DNA from 2 places in the Priestia sp. KCTC 13724 genome. Region 1 is predicted to be linked to the other one. Evidence: riboswitches for the same ligand, from Rfam matches in the RefSeq annotation. Region 1 holds a riboswitch; the other holds the start of a gene.

Region 1 (4,215 bases):
TAAATCGCTAAGATGATCCAAAACGGTAAACTTGCAATTGTCATTCCGAGCACGCGCTGGTAAGCATCTAAGCGGTTGGATACAACCACCATCATCTTACGATTGCCAAGCGGATAAGCAAAAGAAGCAACTAAAATTGGCAATGTACAAAGCAGTACGCTCACAAGCGATAGTGTTGTTGCGTGTTCAATTTGCATAATGGCGACGCCAAGTAAAATAATGAGGGCCATCGCTAAGCTTTTAAAAGGTATTTTTCCTTTTACTTGAATAGGTCCCTTACTCGTTTGAATCGTTTCATAAAATAAAGGAGCTAGAAGCGAACCTGAGATAATCGTAATTTGCCACGTTCCCGCAATTAACCAGCTCGGACCGTAAGCACTCGCATAGCAAAGCGGCGCGTAGAATAACCCAAAGCCAATCGTGCTCCACATAACCCACTGCATTGGCGCTTTTTTCATTTCCGCAAACGTAGCGGAAAGTTTTTTCCTAGCGATGACGATGATCAACAATAGTGGAACCATAAAGAAAAAGCGTAAGGAAGCACTCCAAATCCAGCTTCCACCTTCAACTTCCATCATACGATTTAAAACAAATGTAAACGCAAAGAAAAACGCCGAGCACACGCCTAATATAATTGGCTTCAATTCCCTAACCCCCGTATGTAACACATAATAATGTAAATAAATTGTAAAACCAATATATCAAATGCTGGAAGTTTGTTCAATTCTGTACTTAGTCACCTTTTAAGTTAGGCTTATATGTATATATTACCATTTATAAACAAAAAAAGTCCGCATTGTAAAGTCTAGGGCTTTTTTAATAAATGCTAGTTCTTCTACCTTATGATCATCATTTGCAAGCAAGCTCTTCTCTCCTTCTCAAGTATAGTATAAAACATGACTTTTACTATGTATTAACGTACTTAACAACTTCTCTCTAATTCTGTCATATCTTGTGTCTTTTTTCTATAAATTAAAACCATTTAAATATGAAAAAGAGTTTGGGACATAACAAAATGATTGCTTCTAAAAGACGAACACTAGCTGTTCCCATCTCTTTAGTTTGTCTCAACACGTTCGTTCCATTGCGCTACGGCCACTCGCTTTCCGCGGGGAGGAACCTGAGCTTCCTCGCTGCGCTGCGGGATCTCCGTTTTCCCTCTCTTTCCCGCAGGAGTCGAGTGTCCTCCGCTCCATTCCACCCTGTTTCCAACATTGTTTTCACAATCAACCAAAAAACCTGAACGATTAAAAGTGAGGAACTCTCAATCGTTCAGGTATAGTAAGGGCTGAACTACTTATGTCTCAGTCTCTTTGTAGTATTAATCGATTAACTTTGTGAAGTTTACGCGTTTATGAATTGCCAGCATCACTGGAATTCCAACAAGCATCACTAAAAATTCACCAATCGCAGTTGTTAACCATGTTAGTAAAAATGGAAAACCTAGTGCTAAATGAAGCTCAAACGCGATGATAAACATCGTAAACGTAAAGATCAGTGTATTGGTAACCATACGAGCAACCGTGCCCTTGGCAAACTTCATCGCAAAGATCATCAGTAATAAGGAAATTAAAGATTGTCCTACGCCAAATACCAAATCATACGCCACCATTGGTGAGAAGAATAAATTGGCTAAAAATACGCCTAGCACAATTCCATACAAATACTTCTTATTAAAAATAATCAAATGATTAAACATTTCCGCAATACGGAACTGAATATTTGTAAAGCCAAACGGCTGAATAAACATCGTTACCGCAATATACATTGCCGCAATAATACCGTTGACTGCAAGTGTTCTTACATTCATGCTGCATACTCTCCTTAGTTTTTTTACGTGGGATGGTTCCGAACCACGTCTTACGCAAATACTAAAGAATCATACAGCAGTAAATTATATTAGTCAAGTATCTCAACCCTCTTTCGGTTACTGATCGAAATTCAATCTAAAAAATCCGCTTTTATGCAAAGCGGATTTTCTGTTACTTTGATAATGTTTCTTCTTTAACGATTTGTGGAATTTTCACTTCTTGAATACGCCCTTTTTCCATTTGCTTTTTATTGATAAACCAATATACGCTTCCTACAAATAAAGCGCCGCCTACAATATTCCCAAGCGTAACCGGGATCAAATTATGTAGCAGTCCAGCTAATGATATCGTTTCAGGGTGCGGATGAAGTAAAGCCAAACCAAGGAACGTCATGTTTGCAACGCTGTGTTCATAGCCAGATGCAACAAAGGCAAACAGCATCCAAAAAACTAACATAATTTTGGCCGCATCGCTTTTGGTTCTCAAAGCCGTCCAAATGGCTAAGCAGACGAGCCAATTACATAAAATCCCTCGAAAAAAAAGTTCGCTCATTGGCAGGTTCATTTTCTTTGCTGCGGTTGTCAGTAATAAATGTGTATCGCCTACTCCTTTAAACAAACCAGTTCCAACGATTAAGAGACACAATACGAACGCTCCCAATCCGTTTCCAACAAAGCACCACAGCCAATTTTTCAACGTATCTTTCCACGTAGTAGCACCTGATAATGTACTGATTGTATAAAACATATGATTGCCTGTAAACAACTCGGCTCCGGCAAACATAACAAGTAGTAACGCAATGGCAAACGATAAGCCCATAACTAGTGAGACTATTGGTAATGATGCTTCGGCTAACGGAGCACCAACTGAAAGAGCTAATACTACACCAATTCCGACATAAGCACCTGCAAGCATAGACAACAGTAAATAGCTCGGCAATTGTTTATTCACTTGATTTGTTTTTTGACGAGCTATGTCCGTCATAGACTCGATTGACGCTTTAAACACGCTTATCCCTCCCCTATTTCGTTAAAATTCTCTGATAAATTATATAATAAAAATATTACGCGTACACTTCTTGAAGTTTGGACTTTGAGAACCAGGAGAGAGTCGCTGATTGTTTTACCACTTCTCCGACCACAATCAGCGCTGGATTACTGACTTGTTCACTAGTGGCTATTTCTACAATCGTTCGCAGCGTACCAATTAAAACCCTTTGGTTAATAGAAGTACCTTCCTCAATCACCGCCACTGGTGTCTCTATGGACTTACCACCAGCTAAAAGCTGTTCACAAATATACGGTAAGTTTTTAACTCCCATATAAATAGCAAGCGTATCAACGCCTTGAGCTAGATGATGCCACCTAATATTTTCCGGAGTTCCAGTTAAACCGTGTCCGGTCACGATTGCAAATGAACGGCTTAACTCTCGATGGGTGACAGGGATTCCAGCATAAGCAGGAGCAGCAATCCCCGCTGTAATACCGGGGATGATTTCAAACTCAATGTGATGCTTAGCTAATACTTCAGCTTCTTCGCCTCCTCGCCCAAAAATGAAAGGATCTCCACCTTTTAGCCGTACAACTATCTTTCCTTGCTGGGCGTAATGTAATAATAAATCTTGAATGACTTTTTGAGGAACACAGTGATAACCAGGCGTCTTTCCGCAATACACAAGTTCTGCTCCCTCTTTTGCATAGTGTAAAAGATCAGGATTTACCAGCCGATCGTATAAAATAACATCTGCTATTTCTAAACACTTTCCTGCTTTAATTGTTAACAACTCTGGGTCGCCCGGTCCCGCTCCAACAAGATAGACTTTTCCTTGTCTCATTCTCCGCTTCACTCCTTCGGTATAACTATGATGGCATGTTTAATAGATGATTTACAACAGCTTATTAATCTTCTAACCACAGATATACAAGCTCTTCTTCAACAGATGTTCGGTATGACTTTACTAAGCCAGTATCAGGTTCATGAACACGCCCGTTGTCCAAACAAATTTTCCAATCATGCATAGGGCAAAATACCGAATCACCGCTCACTATTCCTTCACTTAATACGCCACCTTTATGAGGACATCGGTTATCAACGGCCTGAATTTTACCGCTTGATAGCTTAAAGACAGCAATTTCTTTTTGATTCACTTTCACGGTTTTACCTAGGCTTTCTGGAAAATCATGAATTGACCCAAGCAACACTTTTGTTATGTTTTTGTTTACCATCTTTTTCTCCTCCATTTGTTTTGTTATGATGTTACAACTGTCTCAAACAATTCTTTTTTTGCTTGCTTGTTCTCAACGATTTCCTTCCATGGATCTCGATACGTAGATAAGGCTTCATCTATACGAAGGTTTAGTTTCTTTCTTTCCTCTACATTATCAAGAATAGCCTGAACGTTTTT
Region 2 (4,215 bases), on a different contig from region 1:
CTAGAGAAAAAAGCGGAACATGATGTGCAAGATAAAATGCGAAGAGCAATTAAGAGAGCACAAAACGAATATCAAAGTGATGTCTTTGGGTTTGGAGAAGTTTTTTACCGCCAAAACGTAAAGGACTGGAACAAGATGAAAAATCGCTGGGATGAAATCTTTGCGACAGATCTAGAAGTGAACTTAAAAGTAGATGTGCAAATCCGTCGACTTGGAACGTTGAATAACCCATACATGAAAGAGATGCAGGATTAGTGCAACATGGAAAACTTACTGCTGTTTTTAGGGGTATTCAGCTTTTTAGCATATAAGGCAATCCGCCCTCTTTATCAACAAAAACAGATAAAAGAAATCGTAATATACAGCAGCTTTTCTACTATAAGAGTGGTAATGTGGATAGCGGTTATTTTTCGAATAACCATTCCAACTCCGCTGTATGCCCTTGAGTTTTGGATGCAGTCCATCATTGATATCTTTTCTTCATTTTATTCGGTGTAGGTGTTCAATATGAGCCAAAAAGAAGTGATAAGTGGGAAACAGTTCTTTACATTAACCCATGTATTCTCCATTGGAAGTGCAATCTTAGTTGTATCTACTTTATTATTAGCTGTGGCAAAGAACATCGCTTGGATTTGTGCAATAATTGGAACAGGAAGTGGGTTAGTATTTGCGAGGCTTTTATTATGGTTAATCCAAAAATACCCTCAATCGACGCTAATTGATATAGCAAAGAAGTCTTGTGGCAAGTATGACCGAAAATCGGTAACTACCTAGTGAGGAAAGGAGAGGAAAGGAATGCATTCACGCTTAGTAATAAGCAATTTTCAACTATTCTCAATGATGCTGCTGTTCTTATTTGGAAGTGCGACCGTTGTGAGTATTGGACAGGAAGCACGTCAATCCGCATGGATTGCCGTTTTAGTAGGGATGTTAATGTACCTGCCTTTCTTTGCTCTTTTTACACTTTTATATAAAAGGCATCCAGAAGAAACGTTTCCAACAATATTAAAAATTGCTTTTGGAAAGCTAGTTGGCAAAATTATTTGCATGCTGTACGTGCTATATTTTATTTACATTGGTGCGCGTGTTCTAAGAGACTTTTGTGACCTGTTATTGTTAACATCAATGAGGGATACGCCTCTAGTTATTGTGGGCGGGGTTATGACGCTAGTTATTGCGTATGCATGCTTTTTAGAAGTTGAGCCAATCGCAAGAGCGAGTGTGTTATTGTTAGTTGTTTTTGTTGGCTTCATTGTATTAGTTTTTTTCTTACTGTTCTTTTCTGATGTTATGAACCCAGATCATATGCACCCCATTTTAGCTGAAGGAATCGGTTCAATTTTTAGAGCGGTGTTTCCGCTTATTTTGACGTTTCCATTTGGAGAAATGGTTGTTTTCTTAATGTTTAACCAGTTTATAAAAGGAGAAAAGTCTCTTAGAAAGATGGGAACGCGTGCCGTGGTGATAGGAGGCGTTATGCTTAGTATGTTAAGTTTAATTAACTTAACTACACTCGGACAGCACTTGGTAGAATCATCGACAATCCCCCTACTTGTAACCGTACAGCAAGTGAATATTGGAGATATTATTCAGCGGATGGATATGCTAGCCATTAGTGTTCTTATTATTGGCGGTTTTGCTAAAGTAACGATTTTCGCATATGCAGCTATTTTAGGGATAAAAGATATTTATCAAACCAGGAGTCACAAGCTATCACTCCTTTTGGTTACGGTATCCATTCTGACTACGACTATTTTTATGTCGGATAATTTTGTTAAACATTTAGAGATAGGTTTGAAAATTGTACCAGTTTGGATTCACATTCCCATGCAGTTTGTCATTCCAATCGTAACGCTGGTGATGATTCAATTGAAAAGTAGGAAGAAAAGTAGAAGTACATAGTAATTTTAAATGGAGTATGATATAGTTAAAAGCGAAAATTGAAAGAAGAAATGCCGTGCTCTATGTGCGGGAGAGGTTCGTAAACTCCCTCTATAAAAAACTAAGATCATCAGTGAGATGACAAATGGCGCCGATTTTAGGGGCTTTTTTCCTGTTTCTTTTTTAATATAAGAAAGGGATTCTTAGTTAAGGGAGATTGCAAACGAAGCAATCTCTTTTTTTATATGATCTAAACAACGGAATGTTTTCTTCTTTGACTTTATAAAGGAAAAGGAGACAAAAAAATGAAAAACGAAAAAGCAATTGTTGTATTTAGCGGTGGACAAGATAGTACGACTTGTTTATTTTGGGCGCTAAAAAATTTTAAAGAAGTGGAAACTGTTACGTTCGGCTACGGTCAGCGTCATAGTAAAGAGATTGAGGTTGCAGAAGCCATTGCAAAAGATCTTGGTGTGAAGCACACAATTTTAGATATGTCGTTGTTAAGCCAACTAGCGCCTAACGCACTAACAAGAGATGATATTGACATTAGCCAAGAGGAAGGGGAGCTACCGACAACGTTTGTGGACGGACGCAACCTTCTCTTTTTATCATTTGCGGCTGTATTAGCTAAAAATAGCGGTGCACGTCATTTAGTAACAGGTGTATGCGAAACAGATTTTTCAGGGTATCCAGACTGCAGAGATGTGTTTGTTAAATCGCTAAACGTAACGCTGAATTTATCAATGGATTTTGAATTTGTTATTCACACACCGTTAATGTGGATTGATAAAGCAGAGACATGGGGACTAGCGGATGAACTAGGTGCGCTTGACTATGTACGTGAACATACATTAACTTGCTATAACGGTATTATTGCAGACGGGTGCGGAGAGTGTCCTGCATGTAAACTTCGCAAGAGAGGTCTAGAACAATATCTTGACACGAAACAAGGAGGGGAACAGTAATGCTTCAGCAAATTTACCCACAGGTAGCACATCCTTATTCGTACGAATTAAATAAAGACATGAATTTTGCCGCTGCGCATTTTGTTCCTCATGAGTCAGCAGGAAAATGTCAGCAGGTTCATGGCCATACGTATTTTGTTAATTTAACTATTGCAGGTGATGAATTAGATTCATCAGGCTTTCTAGTTAACTTTGCTACGTTGAAAAAGATTGTGTCTGGTCAGTTCGACCATACGCTTTTAAATGATCATAAGCATTTATTTAATGAAGAGGATGCGAATGATTTCCCAACATCTGAAGTGATTGCTCGGAAAATTTATGAACTTGTACAAGCTCACTTAGATGAACTTGAAAATAAGCCAGCATGCGTGCAAGTGTTTGTTCGTGAAACTCCTACAAGCTATGTTGTATATCGTCCAAAGAAGGTGAAGCGAGATGAATAATAAGGTTCCTGTTCTGGAAATATTTGGTCCAACAATTCAAGGAGAAGGAATGGTTGTGGGCCGAAAAACAATGTTTGTGCGCACAGCTGGCTGTGATTACTCATGCAGTTGGTGTGATTCGGCATTTACTTGGGATGGGTCAGCGAAAAGTGACATCCGTCAACTGACGGACGAAGAGGTCTGGCATGAATTGCAAACCTTAGGAGGAGACCGCTTTGACCATGTAACTATTTCAGGCGGGAATCCAGCGCTGTTGAAATCTTTAGATAAACTGATTGATCGCTTGCATGATCATCAAAAGCAAGTCGCGCTTGAAACTCAGGGAAGTCGCTTTCAAGAGTGGTTTTATAAAATTGATGATTTAACTCTTTCACCCAAGCCACCAAGCTCGGGAATGAAGACAAATTACGAAGTGTTGGATGATATTGTTGAACGCTTGCAAAACAATGGACGTAGTCAACATATTAGCATTAAAGTGGTTGTGTTTGATGAAACGGATTTCGATTATGCAAAACACATTCATCAGCGCTATCCATCAGTGCCATTCTTTGTTCAAGTAGGAAATGATGATTTGACAACAACGGATGACGAGGCGTTAACTTGTAAATTATTAGGGAAGTATGAGTGGCTAATTGATCTTGTTGTAGCTACAACAGATATGAATAATGTACGCGTGTTGCCGCAGGTTCATGCACTTGTATGGGGAAATAAAAGAGGCGTGTAAGCGTTCTTTAAAAAATTTACAAATAAAATACAAAAACAAATATGTACAAAATGAAAAAACGCTGTTAGAATGACAATCGTAGAAAGAGAGGAAACACACATGAGTGGTCGTAAAGAAGAGGAATTAGAAGGTGTAACGCTTTTAGGTAATCAAGGAACAAAGTACTTGTTTGAGTATTCACCAGAAATTTTAGAGGTGT

Evidence for each region. Region 1 has a riboswitch for preQ1 ahead of AC1UFB_RS13705 (QueT transporter family protein). Riboswitches for the same ligand answer to the same signal wherever they lie in the genome.
Region 2: it holds a riboswitch for preQ1, as region 1 does, so the genes downstream of both, queC (7-cyano-7-deazaguanine synthase QueC) here and AC1UFB_RS13705 (QueT transporter family protein) in region 1, are expected to answer to the same signal.

Annotation. Positions count from the first base shown of each region.
Region 1 is NZ_JBXDLD010000093.1:5,667-9,881, reverse strand. Features, by position in the region: gene AC1UFB_RS13715 (DMT family transporter) at 1-644, opposite strand, end outside; gene AC1UFB_RS13710 (hypothetical protein) at 1,058-1,201, opposite strand; gene AC1UFB_RS13705 (QueT transporter family protein) at 1,322-1,810, opposite strand; PreQ1 riboswitch class I at 1,819-1,863, opposite strand; gene AC1UFB_RS13700 (formate/nitrite transporter family protein) at 1,983-2,819, opposite strand; gene cobA (uroporphyrinogen-III C-methyltransferase) at 2,875-3,645, opposite strand; gene nirD (nitrite reductase small subunit NirD) at 3,710-4,036, opposite strand; gene nirB (nitrite reductase large subunit NirB) at 4,060-4,215, opposite strand, start outside.
Region 2 is NZ_JBXDLD010000036.1:23,547-27,761, reverse strand. Features, by position in the region: gene AC1UFB_RS05890 (Ger(x)C family spore germination protein) at 1-255, shown strand, start outside; gene AC1UFB_RS05885 (hypothetical protein) at 262-498, shown strand; gene AC1UFB_RS05880 (GerAB/ArcD/ProY family transporter) at 508-774, shown strand; gene AC1UFB_RS05875 (GerAB/ArcD/ProY family transporter) at 796-1,902, shown strand; PreQ1 riboswitch class I at 1,969-2,012, shown strand; gene queC (7-cyano-7-deazaguanine synthase QueC) at 2,187-2,849, shown strand; gene queD (6-carboxytetrahydropterin synthase QueD) at 2,849-3,292, shown strand; gene queE (7-carboxy-7-deazaguanine synthase QueE) at 3,285-4,016, shown strand; gene queF (preQ(1) synthase) at 4,116-4,215, shown strand, end outside.